DNA from 3 places in the Cellulosimicrobium sp. BMG9.23 genome. Region 2 is predicted to be linked to each of the others. Evidence: riboswitches for the same ligand, from Rfam matches in the RefSeq annotation. Region 2 holds a riboswitch; each other region holds the start of a gene.
The links. A riboswitch is a leader RNA that binds a small molecule or an ion and turns the genes downstream of it on or off. The one in region 2 is predicted to bind S-adenosylmethionine.
Positions count from the first base shown of each region.

Region 1: linked by a shared signal. The riboswitch ahead of AC4H2G_RS10640 (hypothetical protein) and the one ahead of AC4H2G_RS02935 (rhodanese-like domain-containing protein) in region 2 are both predicted to bind S-adenosylmethionine.
Region 3: linked by a shared signal. The riboswitch ahead of AC4H2G_RS05665 (methylenetetrahydrofolate reductase) and the one ahead of AC4H2G_RS02935 (rhodanese-like domain-containing protein) in region 2 are both predicted to bind S-adenosylmethionine.

Region 1 covers NZ_JBZGBZ010000005.1:414,880-420,740, reverse strand. The annotation lists gene AC4H2G_RS10645 (OmpL47-type beta-barrel domain-containing protein) at 1-2,404, shown strand, start outside; SAM riboswitch class IV at 2,640-2,756, shown strand; gene AC4H2G_RS10640 (hypothetical protein) at 2,825-3,430, shown strand; gene AC4H2G_RS10635 (nuclease-related domain-containing DEAD/DEAH box helicase) at 3,427-5,160, shown strand; gene AC4H2G_RS10630 (PDDEXK-like family protein) at 5,176-5,861, opposite strand, start outside.
Region 2 covers NZ_JBZGBZ010000002.1:184,899-190,759, forward strand. The annotation lists gene AC4H2G_RS02915 (hypothetical protein) at 1-490, opposite strand, end outside; gene AC4H2G_RS02920 (GNAT family N-acetyltransferase) at 629-1,243, opposite strand; gene AC4H2G_RS02925 (CsbD family protein) at 1,350-1,520, shown strand; gene AC4H2G_RS02930 (aminotransferase class V-fold PLP-dependent enzyme) at 1,639-3,072, opposite strand; SAM riboswitch class IV at 3,107-3,222, opposite strand; SAM riboswitch class I at 3,369-3,483, shown strand; gene AC4H2G_RS02935 (rhodanese-like domain-containing protein) at 3,490-3,951, shown strand; gene AC4H2G_RS02940 (O-succinylhomoserine sulfhydrylase) at 3,948-5,213, shown strand; gene AC4H2G_RS02945 (class I SAM-dependent methyltransferase) at 5,289-5,861, shown strand, end outside.
Region 3 covers NZ_JBZGBZ010000003.1:276,723-282,583, forward strand. The annotation lists gene metE (5-methyltetrahydropteroyltriglutamate--homocysteine S-methyltransferase) at 1-2,159, opposite strand, end outside; gene AC4H2G_RS05665 (methylenetetrahydrofolate reductase) at 2,192-3,259, opposite strand; SAM riboswitch class I at 3,377-3,479, opposite strand; gene AC4H2G_RS05670 (GNAT family N-acetyltransferase) at 3,565-4,122, shown strand; gene AC4H2G_RS05675 (prealbumin-like fold domain-containing protein) at 4,204-5,861, shown strand, end outside.

The sequences.
Region 1 (5,861 bases), on a different contig from region 2:
GGCGGCGACGGTCATCTCCGTCGCCCCCGCGACGGCAAGCCCCCTACCCACGACGACCGCGCCGTCGGCCGTGGCACCCGCGGCCACGCCCGCGGCGCCCGACGCCCAGGTCGCGGCCGAGCAGGTGCTCACCTGGACGGCCGGCAACAGCGTCGACGACTACCTGACCTTCCCCGCCACGGCGACGGCCGGCCCGGCGACGATCGTGTTCGAGAACTCGATCGCGACCGGGAACACGTTCGGCATGAGCCACACGCTCACGTTCGACACGTCGACCCCCGGCTACAACCACGACGTGACGCTCGACATCCTCGCGAGCCCGTTCGACGCGAAGGGCGGTCTGCACGAGGCCGAGGTCGTGTTCACGGAGGGCACGTACCGCTACTTCTGCGCGATCCCGGGCCACGGCCAGATGTGGGGCGAGCTCGTCGTCACCGGTGACGGGGGCGGCGACGACACCACCGCGCCGTCGGTCACCGCCACGGTGACGGGTGAGCAGGACGGCGACGGCGCGTACGTCGGCGGCGCCACGGTCACGCTCGCCGCGACCGACGACGGTTCCGGCGTCGCGGGCGTCGAGTACGACCTCGACGGCGCGGGCTGGCAGGCGTACGACGAGCCGTTCGTCGTCGACGCGGTCGGGGCGCACACGCTCCAGTTCCGCGCGACGGACACGGCGGGCAACACGTCCGAGCCCCAGACGGCGGAGTTCACCGTCGTCGAGGGCGACGTCCAGGAGGACACGACGGCCCCGGTCGTCGAGCCGATGGTCATGGGCGAGCAGGACGAGAACGGCGCGTACGTCGGCTCGGCCGGCTACATGCTCCACGCGACCGACGAGACCGGCGGCTCCGGCGTCGCGTCGATCGAGTACGCGGTCGACGGCACGTGGCTGCCGTACACGACGACCGTCCAGTTCACCGAGCCCGGTGACTACGCGGTGCAGTACCGCGCGACGGACGAGGCGGGCAACGTCTCGGAGGTCGGCACGTCGACGTTCACCGTCGTCGCGGACGGCGGCGGTGACGACACGACGGCCCCGACCGTGGCTGCCGAGGTCACGGGCGAGCTCGACGACAACGGCGCGTTCGTCGGGTCGGCGACCGCGACGCTCACCGCGACCGACGACGCGTCCGGCGTCGAGACCGTCGAGTACGACCTCGACGGCGCGGGCTGGGTCGAGTACACCGAGCCGGTCGTCGTCGACGAGCCCGGCGAGCACACGCTCGTCTACCGGGCGACCGACGTCGCGGGCAACGTCTCCGAGGAGACGGTCACCGAGTTCACCGTCGTCGCCGACGGCGGCGAGGACACCACCGCTCCCACGGTGGCGACCGAGCTCAGCGGCACGCAGGACGAGGACGGCGCCTACGTGGGCTCCGCATCCGTCATGGTCACCGCGACCGACGACGGCTCCGGCGTCGCGTCCGTCGAGTACGACCTCGACGGCGCGGGCTGGACCCCGTATACCGAGGCCGTCGTCGTCGACGAGCCCGGTCAGCACACGCTCGCCTACCGCGCGACCGACGAGGCGGGCAACGTCTCCGAGGCCGGCACCGTGACCTTCGCGGTCGTGGCGGGCGACGGGAGCGACACGGTGGCGCCCGAGGTCGACCACCGCGTCTACGGCCAGCAGAACGATGCCGGCGAGTACGTCGGTCCCGCGTTCGTCCGACTGCGCGGGACCGACGCCGGCTCCGGCGTCGCGTCGATCGAGTACCAGGTCGACGGCGGCGAGTGGATGCCGTACTCGAAGCAGATCTCGCTGCGCACCCCGGGTGAGCACACGATCACGTACCGCGCGACGGACGTCGCCGGCAACGTGTCGGCACCGCAGAGCGTCGTCGTCGACGTCGAGGGCGAGGACCCGGACCCCGGCGGTCCGGAGGTCACCGCGGGCATCGGCGGCAGCCGCAACCGCGACGGCGCGTTCGTCGGTCGCGCGACCGTGACGCTCACGGCCGTCGACGAGGAGTCGGGCGTCGACCGCACCGAGTTCCAGGTCGACGGCGGCACGTGGCAGCGCTACGCCGCACCGTTCGTCGTCGCGGCGGACGGCGAGCACGTCGTGCGCTACCGGGCGGTCAACGGCGCCGGCGAGACGTCGCAGACGGGCGAGGTGACGTTCACCGTCGTCCAGCTGCTGCGCGACCGCTGCCAGGGCTCGGACGTGCGGCCGACCGTCATCATCGACGGCAACGACAGCACGGTCGGCAACTTCGACGACGGCGAGGGCTGCACCGTCAACGACCACATCGCCGAGGACGGCGAGTACCCGACGCACCGCGAGTTCGTCCGCCACGTGCGCGAGGTGACGGCCGAGCTCGTGGACGCCGGAGTGCTCATCGGCGCCGAGCGGCAGTTGATCATCGCTGCGGCAGAGCTGTCGAACATCGGTCGCTGAGGCGCTGACGCGACACAGCACGGAACAGCGGGCCGCGCTCCCTCGGGGGCGCGGCCCGCTGCTGTGCCTGCCGCAGCGCCCAGGCCGGGGGCCGTCCGCCGAGCACGGGCTTGGCCACCGTTCTGCGGCACATTCGGTGGGTAGCCCCGTGATCGGCGGTGACTGATCGCGTGCTCGGCGGAAGAGGTGGCACCGAGTTGCGGCGTGTCGGTGGCGTCCGGTAGACATCTCCCCAGGTCCAGAGCGACCGGCGATACGCCCTCCGCGTGCCGGTCCGGCAACCGCGCCCCTCGCGCACGGTGCCCCAGGAGGAAGACCGGCCCTGGCCGACCGGCCGCGGGAAGAGCGAGGTCGTCGTCCCTCTCGGTCGCACCGCCGTGCGTCCGACCCGACGACGGCCCTGGACGAAGGGCCTCACCGATGTCCGTCACCACCACCCACTGGGTCCGCACCGACGACGCGTGCCGCGTCCTCCTCAGCGCCGACGCGCGGCTCCTGTGCCCCGTCCACACCGGCGTCCCCCGCCCGACGCCGTCCCGCGAGTGCGGCGTGCGTGGCGGGCTGACCCTGTGCCGCGTCTGCCTGCGGGGGCGCTCGTACTTCCGCGGCACGTTCCGGGTGCAGCGCTCGGTGTGCGACGAGTGCCTCGCCGTCGACGGCAGCATCACCTCGGCGCTGGGGGTGCCGTCCCTCGCTCCGCGCCACCAGGACGACCCCGGGAACACCCGCATGGGCGCCTACGTCACGCTCGTCTTCCCCGAGCGTTGGCGCCTTGCCCGTGCCTCGGGGCTTCCCGTCCTGCGGCTCGACCCGAACGCGCCCTACTGGGGGCAGCGGACCGTGCAGGACGGCGTCATCGAGGACGCGATGTTCTCGCGCCCCGAGCGCGTCTTCACCTGGCACGACGACTGGGTCGCGCACGGCACCTTCGACGACGCCGCCCGCCGCGAGGCCTACCTCGCGTGGGCCCGCGCGGTCCACCCGGCGAGCGCCGTCGCGACGGCGGTCGCGGGTGAAATCCGATGACCGCGGCGACGATCGTGCCCGGCGCGCGTGACGTCGACAGCCACGTGCGGTACGAACGGGTCATGCCGCGCGCGTACCCGTCCGACCCGACGTTCCCCGACGACGGCGGGGCCGAGCGTGCCGTGTGGGAGGCGCTCGTCGACCAGCTGCCCGACGACGTGGTCGTCGTCCACGGGCTGCACCTCCAGGAGGACGAGCACGAGTACGAGATCGACGTGCTCGTCGTCTGGCCCGGAGTCGGGATCGCGGCGATCGAGGTGAAGGGCGGGTACGTCGACCGGGTCGACGGCGCCTGGTACCAGGGCAGCGGCGAGCGGCGGCATCGCATCGAGCCACTGCGGCAGGTGCAGGGCGCGCGGCACGCGCTGCAGGCACTCCTGCGTCGCCGGGGTCTCTGGGCGGGGGAGGCGCGCACGGCGCACCTCGTGGCACTGCCGCACCGGTACGTGCCGGCCGACTGGGCCGCGCTCGACCTGCCACGCGACATGCTCGTCGACCGGGGCGACCTCGAGCGGCCTTACGGCGTGGCGGAGCGCGTCAAGCACGCGATCGAGCGCCACGGCCTGGGCCACGCGCCGCTCGCGGCCGACGACGTCCCGGACCTCGTCGAGTCGCTCGTCGGGGGCTTCCCCAGCCAGGCGGAGCACCTCACGCTCGCGGCGCAGCACGAGACGCGGCTCGAGCAGATGACGCGCGACCAGTCGCGCACACTGGACGCGCTCTCCGGCGTGCGGCGCATGCGCGTCGTGGGCGGTGCCGGGTCGGGGAAGACGTGGCTCGCCCTCGAGCAGGCGCGGCGTCGGGCGCGAGCCGGGGAGCGCGTCGCGCTCCTGTGCTACTCGCGCGGGCTCGGGCGGTACTTCGAGCGCATCGTGGAGCAGTGGCCGGCGCGGGACCGGCCCGCCTACGTCGGCCTGTTCCACGACCTGCCGCTCGAGTGGGGCGCGGAGCCCGGAGCCGACGACGACCCGGACTACTGGGAGCGGCGGCTGCCGCTGGCGCTCGGCGAGCTCGCGGACGGGCGTGGCCCGGGCGAGCTGTTCGACGCGGTCGTGGTCGACGAGGCGCAGGACTTCGGCGACCTGTGGTGGCCGTCGCTGCTGCGCTGCCTGCGCGACCAGGACGCCGGCGGGTTGCACGTCTTCATGGACGATGCGCAGCGCGTCTTCCCCCGCGAGGGTCGCGTGCCGCTCGAGCTCGTGCCCGTGACGCTGCACGAGAACCTGCGCTCGACGAAGCAGATCGCCCAGGTGTTCGGCGCGCTCTCTCCCGAACGCATCACGCCGCGCGGGATGGAGGGGCCGCCCGTCCGGGTCGTCGACGTGCCCGCGACCGACGCGATCGGCGCCGCCGACGATGCCGTGGAGGCCCTGCTCGACGAGGGCTGGGGAATCGGACAGCTCGCGCTGCTCGCGACGGGGCGTCGGCACCCGCAGCAGGTGAACGAGGTCCAGGCCGGCGGGCACGCGGCGTACTGGGACGCGTTCTTCGCCGAGGACGAGGTGTTCTACGGGCACGTCCTTGGGTTCAAGGGCCTCGAGCGGCCCGTCGTCGTGCTCGCGGTGAACGGCGTGCGGGACGAGTCGAGGGCGCGCGAGATGCTCTACACCGGGCTCTCGCGCGCGCGATCGTTGCTCGTCGTCGTAGGCGACCGGTCCTGGATCGAGCGCGTCGGCGGCGAGGCGGTACGTCGGCGGCTCGAGCGGGCGGACGAGTGGGCCCTCGGCTGACCCGGTTGACGCGACTCAGCTGACGGTGGACATCCGCTGCACGACCGACTGGAGCCCGCGCAGGTCCGAGTCGATCTCTGCCAGCGTGGACGTCGGCGGGAGCCGGTACCGGGCGCCGAACATGCACTCGCCGTGCTTGACCGCCTGACGCATGCCGAACCCTTTCCCGAGCCACCGCGGCGCGCCTCGTTCCACGACCTCGGCCTTCCAGCGTGCCTTGTCGCCCGGATCGGGTAGGCCCGGAGCTGTCGTGCGCCACGGCCGCCCGTCGGCAGGCCGCCCCAGCTCGTCGAGGACGGTGGCGCGGAACAGCCGTACGAGGAGGGACCAGTCGAAACGCTCCGACGTCCGGACGTCCTCCTGCCACAGTCCCAACCACACGGTCGGACCCTCGAGCCGATCCCGATACGGCCGTGCCGGGTCTGGACGCCAGCCCTGGGCGGTCAGGGACTCCTCGACTTCGAAGCCGACGACGTAACCCGGCACCGCCGATCGTGTCCGCACGCGAGCCACCCAGGAACCTCCGGCCGTCGATGGCACGAGGTCGTGCTCGAGCTCGGACCAGCGCCCGATCCGCCCCTCCAGCCAGACCGCGCGAGCGCGCAGGTCCAGCTCGAAGCCTGGCGGGTCGTCCCGGACGTCGTTCCACACGGTGTCCGGGCCGACGGACGGCACGAGGGCGGCGATCTGATCGGCCCACG
Region 2 (5,861 bases):
CCTCGCGCAGCAGAGCGAGGCCGACCGCCGCGGCGACGACGCCGCACCCGAGGACCGGCGCGCCAAGGGTCCCGCCCCCGCCCGGTGGCCTGGACAGGGACGTCAGGAGCAGGTCCGCGGCACCGAGCAGGACGACCGTCCCACCGAGGACCACGACGGCGGACCGGACCGGCCGCGTCCCCGTGACCAGGTCCGGAGCCGTCGCGGCGAGCAAGAGCCCGACGACGGCGGCCACCATGACGAGCATGGTGCGTTCAACGCCGGCGTGGAGGCCGCCGTCGAGCACCTGGCCGAGCGGGACGAGGAGCGCAGCGGTGACGAGACACCTCGAGGCGAGGCGCACCGACGGGGGTGCCTCGGACCACCGCCGCTCCTCGCGCGACCGGCTCACCGCCCGGTGCGCCGTCCGGCGACGCTCCACGTGGTGGACGCGGGCCCAGTCCTCCACCGACCCGCTCGTCCCTCGCAGCTCCAGCTCGTGATGGAACACCTCGGCTCTCCCCCCGATCGCCCCGGCACGCCGTCCGGCGAACCACGTTCACCGTAGCGACGTCGCACCACGTGGCGACGGTTGTCCACAAGGTTCTGTCGACAGGGGCAGACTGCGCCGGAGGCGGTGAGCCGGCTGTCAGGCCCGGTGCAGCCGCGCGAGCAGACCGTCCCGCACCGCCGGCCACTCGGCGACGAGGATCGAGAAGTACGCGGTGTCCTGGCGCGAGCCGTCCGGTGCGACGCGGTGGCTGCGGAGCACGCCCTCCGGCTGCGCCCCGAGCCGGGTGATCGCCCCGATCGACCGCGAGTTCCGCGCGTCGGCGCGGAGCGCGACGCGCGACACCCCGAGCTCGTCGAACGCGTGCCGCAGCAGCAGGTACTTGCACGCCGGATTGGTCACGCCGCCCCACCACTGCCGGGCGTAGAACGTCGAGCCGAGCTCGACCCGGCCCTGCGCCGGGACCCACTCGTAGAGCGAGGTGCTCCCCCGGACCGTCCACGCGTCGTCGGGCAGGCCGCCCCCGTGCGGCTCGGTGGCACGGTCCGGCCCGAGGACGGCGAACGCGAGCCGGCCGGGCGCGGCGACGGCGTCGCGTACGTACGCGGTCATGGCCTCGTCGCCCCGCGGCGTCGGGCTCGACATGCCCGCCCAGATGCCGTCGTCGACCAGCGCGCCGAGGGCGGGAGCGTGGTGCTCGGCCAGCGGGACGAGGCGGAGGCCGAAGCCGTCGAGCCGGGTGTCGTGCTGCACGGGGACATCCCACCACGGACGCCGCCGTCCGGCACCGAGCTCTCCAGCGCGTGCGAGCGCGCAGGGCCGTGCCTACGGTCGGAAGGACCGACGAGAGGAGACCCCCATGGGACTCGGTGACAAGATCGAGCACGCCGGCGAAGAGGCCAAGGGCAAGATCAAGGAGGCCACCGGCAAGGCGAAGGACGACGAGCGCCTCGAGGCGGAGGGCAAGGGCGAGCAGTCCAAGGCCAACGTCAAGCAGGCGGGCGACGACGTCCGCGACGCGTTCAAGTAGCCGTCACCGTGGTCGTCGCGACCACGGCCGTACATCACGAGGGCTCCGCCGTGCGGCGGGGCCCTCGTCGCGCCCTCAACTGGGGATCGCTCTCTCGGCCGGGGGTCGCTCTCTCGGGTCAGTCGGCCGGGCCGCACCCTGCGGCGTCGGCGAGGAGGCCCGCCGCGGCGGTCGCGAACAGCCCGTCCAGACCGGACCCGGACGGCACCGGGCGTGGGTCGTCGACGACGGTCCAGCACCCGTCGACCACGGCGTACCCGACCTGCGGCCCCTCCTCGACGTACGCGCGCACCGCGTCGACGAGACGCACCACCTCCGCGCCCGACGTCCCCACGCCGACCGACGCGCGGACGGCCCCGGCGTCGTACCCGAGGCGCGCGAGCAGCGGGTGCGCGCAGAACCGGCCGTCGCGGACGCCGATGCCGTGCTCCGCCGACAGGTACGCCGCGACGAGGCCCGGGTCGTGGCCCGTCACGGAGAACGTCACGACGCCCACCGGGTCGACGGCGTCCGGCCACACGCTCACGACCCGCACGCCGTCGATCGCGGACAGCCCGTCGACGAGCGCCGCGCGCAGCGCCGCCTCGTGCTCGTGCAGGGCTGCGGCGTCCAGACCGCCGAGGGCGTCGCACGCGGCGGCGAGCGCGACGGCGCCCACGACGTTGGGCGACCCGGCCTCGTGACGCGCCGGCGCCGGCTGCCAGTCGGTGGCGTCGACACGCACCTGACGCACCGCGCCGCCGCCCGCGAGGTACGGCGTGCCCGCGTCGAGCCAGTCGCGGCGCCCGACGAGCGCGCCCGCGCCGAACGGCGCGTACGCCTTGTGACCCGAGAAGGCGACGTAGTCGACGCCGGTCGCGGCCAGCGAGAACCCGCGGTGCGGGACGAGCTGCGCGCCGTCGAGCACGACCCGCGCCCCGGCGTCGTGCGCGATCCGCACGACGTCCGCGACGGGCAGCGACTCGCCCGTGACGTTCGACGCGCCCGTCACCGCGAGGAGCGCGTAGTCGAACCGCGCGAGCTCGGCGCGCAGGCCCGACAGCGTCTCCGCGACGCTCACGCCGCCGGCAAGGACCGTCGCACCACCCGCCCGCTGCCAGGGCAGGAGGTTCGCGTGGTGCTCGACGTCGAGGACGAGCACCCGGCCGGGCGACCCGTCGGGGTTCGCCTGGACGCAGCCCGCGAGGAGGTTGAGCGAGTCGGTCGTGTTGCGCGTGACGACGGTGACGTCCTCCTCGCGCGCGCCGACGAACGACCCGATCGTGCGACGCGCGGCCTCGTAGAGCGCCGTCGACACCTGGGAGAGGTAGCCCGCCCCGCGGTGCACGCTCGCGTACAGCGGCAGGACCTCGGTGACCCGGTCGGCCACGGAGCGCAGCGCCGGCGCCGACGCCGCCACGTCGAGGTTCGCGTACGGGACGCTGCGGCCGTCGACGAGCGGGACGAGCGTGTCGCTGCCCACGACGGGGAGCAGGGCGGGCAGCGCGGCGACGTCACCGAGCGAGAGGGCAGCGTCCGCCGTCGGACAGGAGCGTTCGGCGAGAGCAGTCATGGCACGGTCCTCCGAGGTCGTGTCGGGGAGGTGCTCCCCGCGCTTGCCGCGCGCCGGTCGGCGTGCGGCCCGGTCGTCACCCGGGGCACCCCGCCGCGAGAGGAGGGTTGCCGGCCAGCAAACCGGGGTTTCACGCTGGCACTCATGACCTGTCATCCAGGATGTGGGAGGGCCCGCGATCGTGTCAACCGGTGGGCAGGGGGTCTCGCATCGCGGGACAGCGGCCTGGCCGTCGGACCTTCCCACGACGCGAGACGCACGTTCCGGCGACCGGGCACCGTGACGTACGATCCGAGCAACCATCCGGAGCGGCCGAGTGACGTGGCACGTCGACGCCGCAGCAACCCCCCGGTCGCGCCAGCCATCACACGGCGCACCGGGCGAGGGTGCTACTGCCACGATCGATGGAGGAGAACCATGAGCGACCTGACCCCCCGACCCGCCGTCGGCTACGCCGGCGACATCACGCCGCAGGAGGCCTGGGACCTGCTCGCCGCCGACGAGCGTGCCGTCCTCGTGGACGTCCGCACCGAGGGTGAGTGGCGCACCGTCGGCGTGCCCGACGTCGCGGACCTCGGCCGCGAGGTCGTCTTCGACGAGTGGGTGACGCCGTTCGGGCCCAACCCCGCGTTCGTGGACCGGCTCACCCAGGCCGGCCTCACCCCGGGCGACGAGCGCGCCGTCGTGTTCCTGTGCCGCTCCGGCCAGCGCTCGATCGGCGCGGCGCGGGCGGCGACCGCGGCCGGCCTCGGTCCGTCGTACAACATCCTCGAAGGCTTCGAGGGCGCGCCCGGCTTCTCCGGCGTGCGCGACGCCGAGGGCTGGAAGGTCCGCGGTCTGCCCACCACCACCTACGCCGAGGGCGAGGCCGGTCGGTGAGCGGGGGAGACGGCGTCGGGCAGGTCCCGGGCGGCTCCGGCCGCAAGCCGCTGCCCGCGAGCGCCCGCCCCGCGACGCTCGCCGTGCGCGGCGGCAACGCGCGCACGGAGTTCCAGGAGACGTCCGAGGCGCTGTTCCTCACGCAGGGCTACACGTACGACCGCGCGTCCGACGCCGAGGCCGCCTTCAAGGGCGAGCTCGACCGGTTCGTGTACTCCCGGTACGGCAACCCGACCGTGCACACGTTCGAGGAGCGGCTGCGACTGATCGAGGGCGCGGAGGCGTGCTACGCGACGGCGTCCGGCATGTCGGCCGTCTTCACGTCGCTCGCGGCGCTCGTGCAGTCGGGGTCGCGGATCGTGGCGGCCCGCGCGCTGTTCGGGTCGAGCGTCGTGATCTTCGACGAGATCTTCGCCAAGTGGGGCGTGCGGACCGACTACGTCGACGGCCACGTGCTGTCGCAGTGGGAGGAGGCGCTCTCGACGCCCGCGGACGTCGTGTTCTTCGAGACGCCGTCGAACCCCATGCAGGACATCGTCGACGCGCGGCGCGTGAGCGAGCTCGCGCACGCCGCGGGCGCGGTCGTCGTGCTCGACAACGTGTTCGCCACGCCGCTCATGCAGAAGCCGCTCAAGCTCGGCGCGGACGTCGTCGTGTACTCCGCGACGAAGCACATCGACGGACAGGGCCGCGTGCTCGGCGGCGCGATCCTCGGCACCGAGGAGTACATCGGCGGGCCGGTGCAGACGTTCATCCGCAACACGGGCCCGACGCTCTCGGCGTTCAACGCGTGGGTGCTGCTCAAGGGTCTGGAGACGATGCCGGTGCGCGTCGCGGCGCAGAACGCCGGGGCCGAGCGGATCGCGCGCGTGCTCGAGGAGCTGCCGGGGATCGCACGCGTGCGCTACCCGTTCCTCGAGTCCCACCCGCAGGTCGAGCTCGCGCGCTCGCAGCAGACCGGTGGCGGGACGGTCGTGACGTTCGACCTCGACGTGGCGGGTGCCGACGACCCGAAGACTGACCCCGACCTCCTGAAGAAGCGCGCGTTCACGTTCCTCGACGCGCTGCAGGTCGTGGACATCTCCAACAACCTGGGCGACGCGAAGTCCATGGTCACGCACCCGGCCACGACGACGCACCGCAAGCTCGGGCCCGAGGGCCGCGCCGTCGTCGGGATCGCCGAGACGACGGTCCGGCTGTCCGTGGGCCTCGAGGACCCGCTCGACGTGATCGAGGACGTCGAGCAGGCGCTGCACGCCTGACCTCCCCACCCGAGCGCGTGGCCGGCGCGAAGAATGCCGTGGACGACGGAGGGCCGCACGCCTAGCGTCGCGGGCGTGCCCGACGCGATCTTCGACGACCCGACCCTCGCTGCGCTGTACGACCCGCTCGACCCTGACCGCTCCGACCTCGACGCGTACGTGGCGATCGTCGACGAGCTCGGCGCGAGGTCCGTGCTGGACGTGGGGTGCGGGACCGGCACGTTCGCGTGCCGGCTCGCGCTGCGCGGGGTCGACGTGGTTGGCGTGGACCCTGCCGGTGCGTCGCTCGAGGTCGCGCGGACGAAGCCCGGGGCCGCGGGTGTGCGCTGGCTCCACGGCGACGCGACCGCGCTCCCTCCCGTGCAGGTCGGCCTCGCCACGATGACCGCGAACGTCGCGCAGGTGTTCCTGACCGACGACGCGTGGACGGCGACGCTGCGTGGCGTGCGCGCGGCCCTCGCCCCGGGCGGACACGTGGTCCTCGAGACCCGCGTGCCCGCGCGTCGGGCCTGGGAGGGCTGGGTGCGCGACGAGACGTTCGTCCGGGTCGACGTCCCGGGCATCGGGATCGTCGAGAGCTGGACCGCGCTGACGGACGTCGCGCTCCCGCTCGTGTCGTTCCACGACACCACCGTCCTGCCCGACGGG
Region 3 (5,861 bases), on a different contig from region 2:
TCCACGCCCGACGTCGCGAGGCGGAAGGACCGCACCGACCAGTCGAGGTACGCCGGCTGGTCCGCGCGCCGCAGGGGGAGGAGCTCGCGCAGCGCGGGCTCGTCGACCTGCACGATCCCGACGCCCGCGGCCTCGAGGTCCGCGATCTCGTCGCGCAGCGCGAGGCCCACCTGGTTCGCGGTGTCGCCGAGCGGCTGGTCGTCGCGCACGAACGACCACGCGAGGATCGTCACCGGACCCGTGAGCATGCCCTTGACCGGCTTCTCGGTGAGCGACGCGGTGTACGCGGACCACTCGACCGTGATCGGTGCGGGACGCTGCACGTCGCCCCACAGCAGCGGCGGCCGCACGCAGCGGGACCCGTACGACTGCACCCAGCCGTTCGCGGTGACGGCGAACCCGTCGAGGTGCTCCGCGAAGTACTGGACCATGTCGTTGCGCTCGGGCTCGCCGTGCACGAGCACGTCGAGGCCCAGCTCCTCCTGCAGCCCGACGACGCGCGCGATCTCCTCGCGCATCGCCGCCGTGTAGTCGGCGTCCGACAGCTCGCCCTTGGTCCACAGCGCGCGGGCGCGGCGGATCTCCGGGGTCTGCGGGAAGGACCCGATGGTCGTCGTCGGCAGGGGCGGCAGGTCGAGGCGCTCCTGCTGCGCGGCCGCACGCTCCGCGTACGGGCCACGGGCGAAGTCCGCATCGGTCAGCGCGGCGGCGCGCTCGCGCACCGCGGGGACGACGACGCCGCTCGCCTCGGCCCGGGACGCGACGGCCGCGCTCGACGCGGCGAGGGCGTCGGCCACCGCCTCGCGGCCCTCGGTGAGGGCACGCGCGAGCGTCGCGACCTCGCCGACCTTCTGGTCCGCGAACGCGAGCCACTCGCGCAGGCGCGGGTCGAGCGTCGTGCCCGACGCCGCGCCCGGTGCCTCCTCCGCCGAGCGGAACACCTCGTCCTCGACGTCGTGCGGCACGTGGAGGAGCGACGTCGACGTCCCGACGGCGAGAGCGCCCGCGCCGAGGTGACCCGCGGCGTCGACCAGGTCCAGCTTCGCCGCGAGGTCTGCCCGCCACACGTTGTGCCCGTCGATCACGCCTGCGACGAGCGTCTTCGTCGAGAGCCCGGGAATCGTCCCGTCCGGTGCGGAGCCCACGGGGACCTCGCCCTTGACGAGATCGATCGCGATCGCGTCGACGTCCGTGCCCGCGAGGAGGGCGAGCCCGTCGCGCACTGCGCCGTGGGACCCCGCCGACGCGGCCTGCAGCCCGCCGAACGGTGCCGCGACGAGGATCGCGGGCCGCACGTCGTTCGCCGAACCCGGGGTTGTGGCGCCCTGAGCGGCCTGATCGCCGTGCAACCCGGGGTTCGGCACCGTGCCGGTCGACGTCACGACCAGCTCCGTCGCCAGCGTGCGGTACGCGGACTCGACGGCCGCGGCGAGCTCGGCGAACGGCACGTCGACGTTGTCCGTGACGAGGACCGGCTCGTCGAGCTGGACCCACGGCGCGCCCGCCGCGGCGAGCGCGCGCAGCAGGCCGGCGTAGGCGGCGACGACGTCGTCCAGGCGGTCGAGCGGCGAGTACCCGTGGGGGGCGTCGTCGGCCGCCTTGGACAGCGCGAGGAACGTGACCGGCCCGACGACGACCGGCCGGGTCACGACCCCGGCCTCCTTGGCCTCGACGAACTCGCGCACCAAGCGGTCGTCGACGAACCGGATCGGGGTGTCCGGGCCGATCTCGGGCACGAGGTAGTGGTAGTTCGTGTCGAACCACTTGGTCATCTCGAGCGGCGCGTCCTCGCCGGCGCCGCGGGCCACGGTGAAGTACCCCGGGAGGTCGAGCCGGCCGTCGGCGTCGGTGAGCCCGGCGAACCGGGACGGCACGGCACCGAGCGTCGCGACGACGTCGAGCACCTGGTCGTAGTAGGAGAACGAGCCGGGGACGGATGCGTCGTCGGCGCCGAGGCCGAGCTCGACGAGCCGGCGGACGGTGGCGAGGCGCAGCTCGCGGGCCGTGGCCTCGAGCTCGTCGGCGCTCGTGCGCCCGGCCCAGAACGCCTCGACGGCCTTCTTGAGCTCACGCCGACGCCCGATGCGGGGATAGCCGAGGACGGTGCCCGCGGGGAACGCGACCGGAAGGTGGGTAGGGGAGGGTACGGAAGTGGCCATGATCGAAACCTCTTGCTGGTCCTGAGGACCGGTCAGACGGGTCCGCCACGTGCGGCGACGCCCGTCGTGGGCAGGGAGGTGCCGGTGACCCACGGCCCGCTGGCCAGGTCCGGGACGTTCGGGTCGACGGCGCCGTTCGAGGTGCTGCCGTCGGTCCCGGACGTGCCGCCGCCGAGGTGAACACCCTCGAGCAGGTCAAGAGCGGCGCGGTACTTGTTGAACGTGTACACGTGCAGGCCCGGCGCACCGGCGTCGAGGACGCGCTGCGCGAGGTCGGACGAGTACGCGGTCCCGTAGGCGTGCTGCGCCTCGGGATCGGGCAGGGCGTCGAGCGCGTCCAGCAGGTGCTGGGGGGCGGGGACACCCGTGAGCTCCTCGACGCGACGGAGCCTGCGTGGCTCCGTCGTGGGCAGCAGCCCGGCGAGGATGGGGATCGTCACGCCGGCCGCGCGGGCCTCCGCGACGAAGTCGGTGTACGACGACGCGTCGTAGAACAGCTGCGTGATCGCGAAGCTCGCGCCTGCCTGCTGCTTCTGCAGGAGGCGCTGCACCTCCTGCGACCGCGTGGTGCCGGCGGCCCGGTTCCCGTCCACGAACGTCGCGACGGCGATCGTCAGCGGTCGGGCCGCGCTGCGGAGCGCGAGCGACGGGTTCGCCGCGCAGCGCGAGGCCTCGACCTCGCGCAGGAGCGCGACGAGCTCGATGCTCGACCCCACGCCGTCGGGCGCGGGACGCCAGTCCGGCTGGTCCGTGGGCGGGTCGCCGCGCAGCGCGAGGAAGCTGCGGACGCCCGCGTCGAGGAAGTCGGTGATGACGTCCTGCACGTGCTCGCGCGACGCACCCACGCACGTGAGGTGCGCGATCGCGTGCACGGGCGTGCCCTGCAGGAGCCGGCCGATGACGTCGAGCGAGGTCTGCCGGTCGTTGCCCGCCGCGCCGTACGTCACGGAGAGGAAGTCCGGCTGCGTCGCGACGAGCCGCCGCGCGGTCTCCCAGAACTTCGGCGCGGCGTCCGGGCGGCGAGGCGGCATGAGCTCGAACGAGACCGTGGGCCTCGCCGTCTCGGCGTGGGCGCGCCGGACGGCGTCCGCGACGCTCACGGCGCGACCTCGCCCGGGTGCTGCGCGCCCGGGTGTGTCGACGTGCGGACGGGAGCGCTCGCCGTCGGGCACGGGCTGCCCGGACGGTGCGCGAAAGATGCCTCGTTGACCATAGTCACTCCATCGACCCTGGCGTTAGCACCTTTGTCCTCGGGAGGCTTCCGTCGGCGGGTTGCTGCGGTGTCGTCGAGCCAGGACTCTCGACCGCTCTGGATGGTTCACCCGATCCTAAGCGGTATCCGCCATGCGGTCGAGTGCGCTCGTCTGATGAGATGCCTCGCGCACGGATGCGCGATGATGCCGCCGTGGACGACGACACCGCCGTGGACGACGACCGGACCCCGACCCTCGACGCGCCACCCGTCCGGCTCCGCGCCTGGCGCCCCGAGGACGCGCACGTCGTGGTCGAGGCGTCGCAGGACCCGCTGATCCCGCTCGTGACCACGGTCCCGCGCACGCCGGACGCCGCGGCCGTGGACGCGTACGTCGCGCGGCAGCGCCGGCGGCTGGCCGAGGGGGTCGGCTACTCGTTCGTCGTCGCGACGGCCGACGACGACCGCGCCGTCGGGCAGCTCTCCGTCCTCCTGCGCGACGCCGACCACGGACGCGTCAGCCTCGGGTACTGGGTGGCGGCGAGCCGTCGACGTCGCGGCTACGCGGGCGCGGCTCTGCGCGCTGCCGCGGACTGGGCGCTGGGACTGCCGGGCATCGAACGCGCGGACCTCTTCGTCGAGCCGTGGAACGAGGGCTCGTGGCGCGCCGCAGAGGGCGCCGGCTTCGTCCGGGAAGGGCTGCTGCGGGGGTGGCAGCGGGTCGGCGGGGAGCGTCGCGACATGTTCGTCTACGGGCGGTTGATCGACTGATCGCGTCTCGGCTCGTCGCCGGGCGGGCGCGCAGGGCGGGGGATAGGTTCGTGCCGTTCCCTGTGACGGAGGTCTCGACCCGTGCACCATCGCTCGTCCCCGGCGGTCCGCGCCGTCCACCCCCTCGCCACGGCCGGTGCCGCGCTCCTCGCGCTCGCCCTCGTCCTGGTGCTCGCGATCCCCGCGGCGCTCACGGCGGCGGCGCAGACCGGCACGGGTACCCTCTCCCTCTTCAAGCGCATCGAGAACCGCGACACGGGCTCGTCCGAAGGCCGGCGCGAGCTGTGGACGATGCACGCGCAGAACGTCGCCACGGGCGAGCTCATCGAGGGCGACGGGCTCAACGGCGTGCAGTCGCTCCAGGTGCCTGCCGGGACCTACCGGATCTGGGAGAGCGGCGGCGTCTCGGGATTCCGGTTCTTCAGCTGGAACTGCGGGGGTGACGACATCCTCGACCCGACCCCCGAGGTCGTCGTCCCCCCGGGTGGCACGCTCACGTGCACGGTCGACAACGAGGCCGTCTCTCCCACGCTGACGCTCGTCAAGGACGTCGTCGGCGGCACGGCCTCGCCCGAGGACTGGACCCTGCGCGCGCAGGGTCCGTCGTCGATCGGCGGGCCGTCCGGCTCCGACGAGGTGACGAACCAGGAGGTCCGGATCGGGCAGTACACGCTGTCCGAGGAGGGCGGACCGGACGGCTACCGCAACGACGGGTGGGCGTGCGAGGGCGCGGAGGTCGACGGGTCGACCGTGACGATCGACCTCGCCGACTCGGTGACGTGCACCGTGACGAACGTCGGTCCGGTGACCCCCACGGTCCCGACGCTGACCCTCGTCAAGGAGGTCGTCGGCGGGCCGGCGACGGCCGCGGACTGGGACCTCACGGCGACGGGTCCGTCGACGCTCACGGGCGCGACGGGCGAGCCGACGGTCACGGCGGTCGAGGTGGAGCCGGGGTCGTACACGCTCACCGAGGACGGGCCCGCAGGGTACGACGGCGCGTGGTCCTGCACCGGCGCGGCGTCGGGTGACGGGTCCGGCGGCGCCGTGACGGTCCAGGACGGCGAGGACGTGGTGTGCACGGCCACGAACACGTGGGTCGGCGCGACGCTCACGCTCACCAAGCTCCTCGAGGGCGAGCTCTTCGCCCAGCCCGAGCACTGGACGCTCACCGCGACCGGGGGTCCCGACCCCGACGATTCGGTGACGGTGAGCGGCCCGTCCGGGTCCGACGCCGTGACGGACGTCTTCGTCCCCGCCGGCGCCTACACCCTGAGCGAGGACGGGTGGAGCGGCTTCGAGGCCGGACCGTGGGTGTGCACGGGCGCCCCGGTGGCCGGCGACGTCGTGACGATCGGCGCGGGCGCCGACGTCGAGTGCACGATCACGAACACCCCGCTGCCGTCGCTCCTCACGCTCGTCAAGGTGGTCGACGGCGGCCCGGCGGCCCCCGGGGACTGGACCCTCTCCGCGACGGGTCCCCAGGCCGACGGCGAGCCCGGGACGATCTCGGGACCGTCGGGCAGCGTCGCGGTGACGCAGGTGGACGTGGGCGAGGGCGTGCACCAGCTCGCCGAGACGGGCGGACCGCCGGGGTACGAGTCCGAGGGCTGGGTGTGCGAGGGCGGTCTGTTGCAGGAGGGTTCGAGCGTCGTGATCGGCGCGGACGAGGACGTCGTGTGCACGGTGACGAACACCTACGTCGAGTCGACGCTCACGCTCGTCAAGGTCGTCGCCGG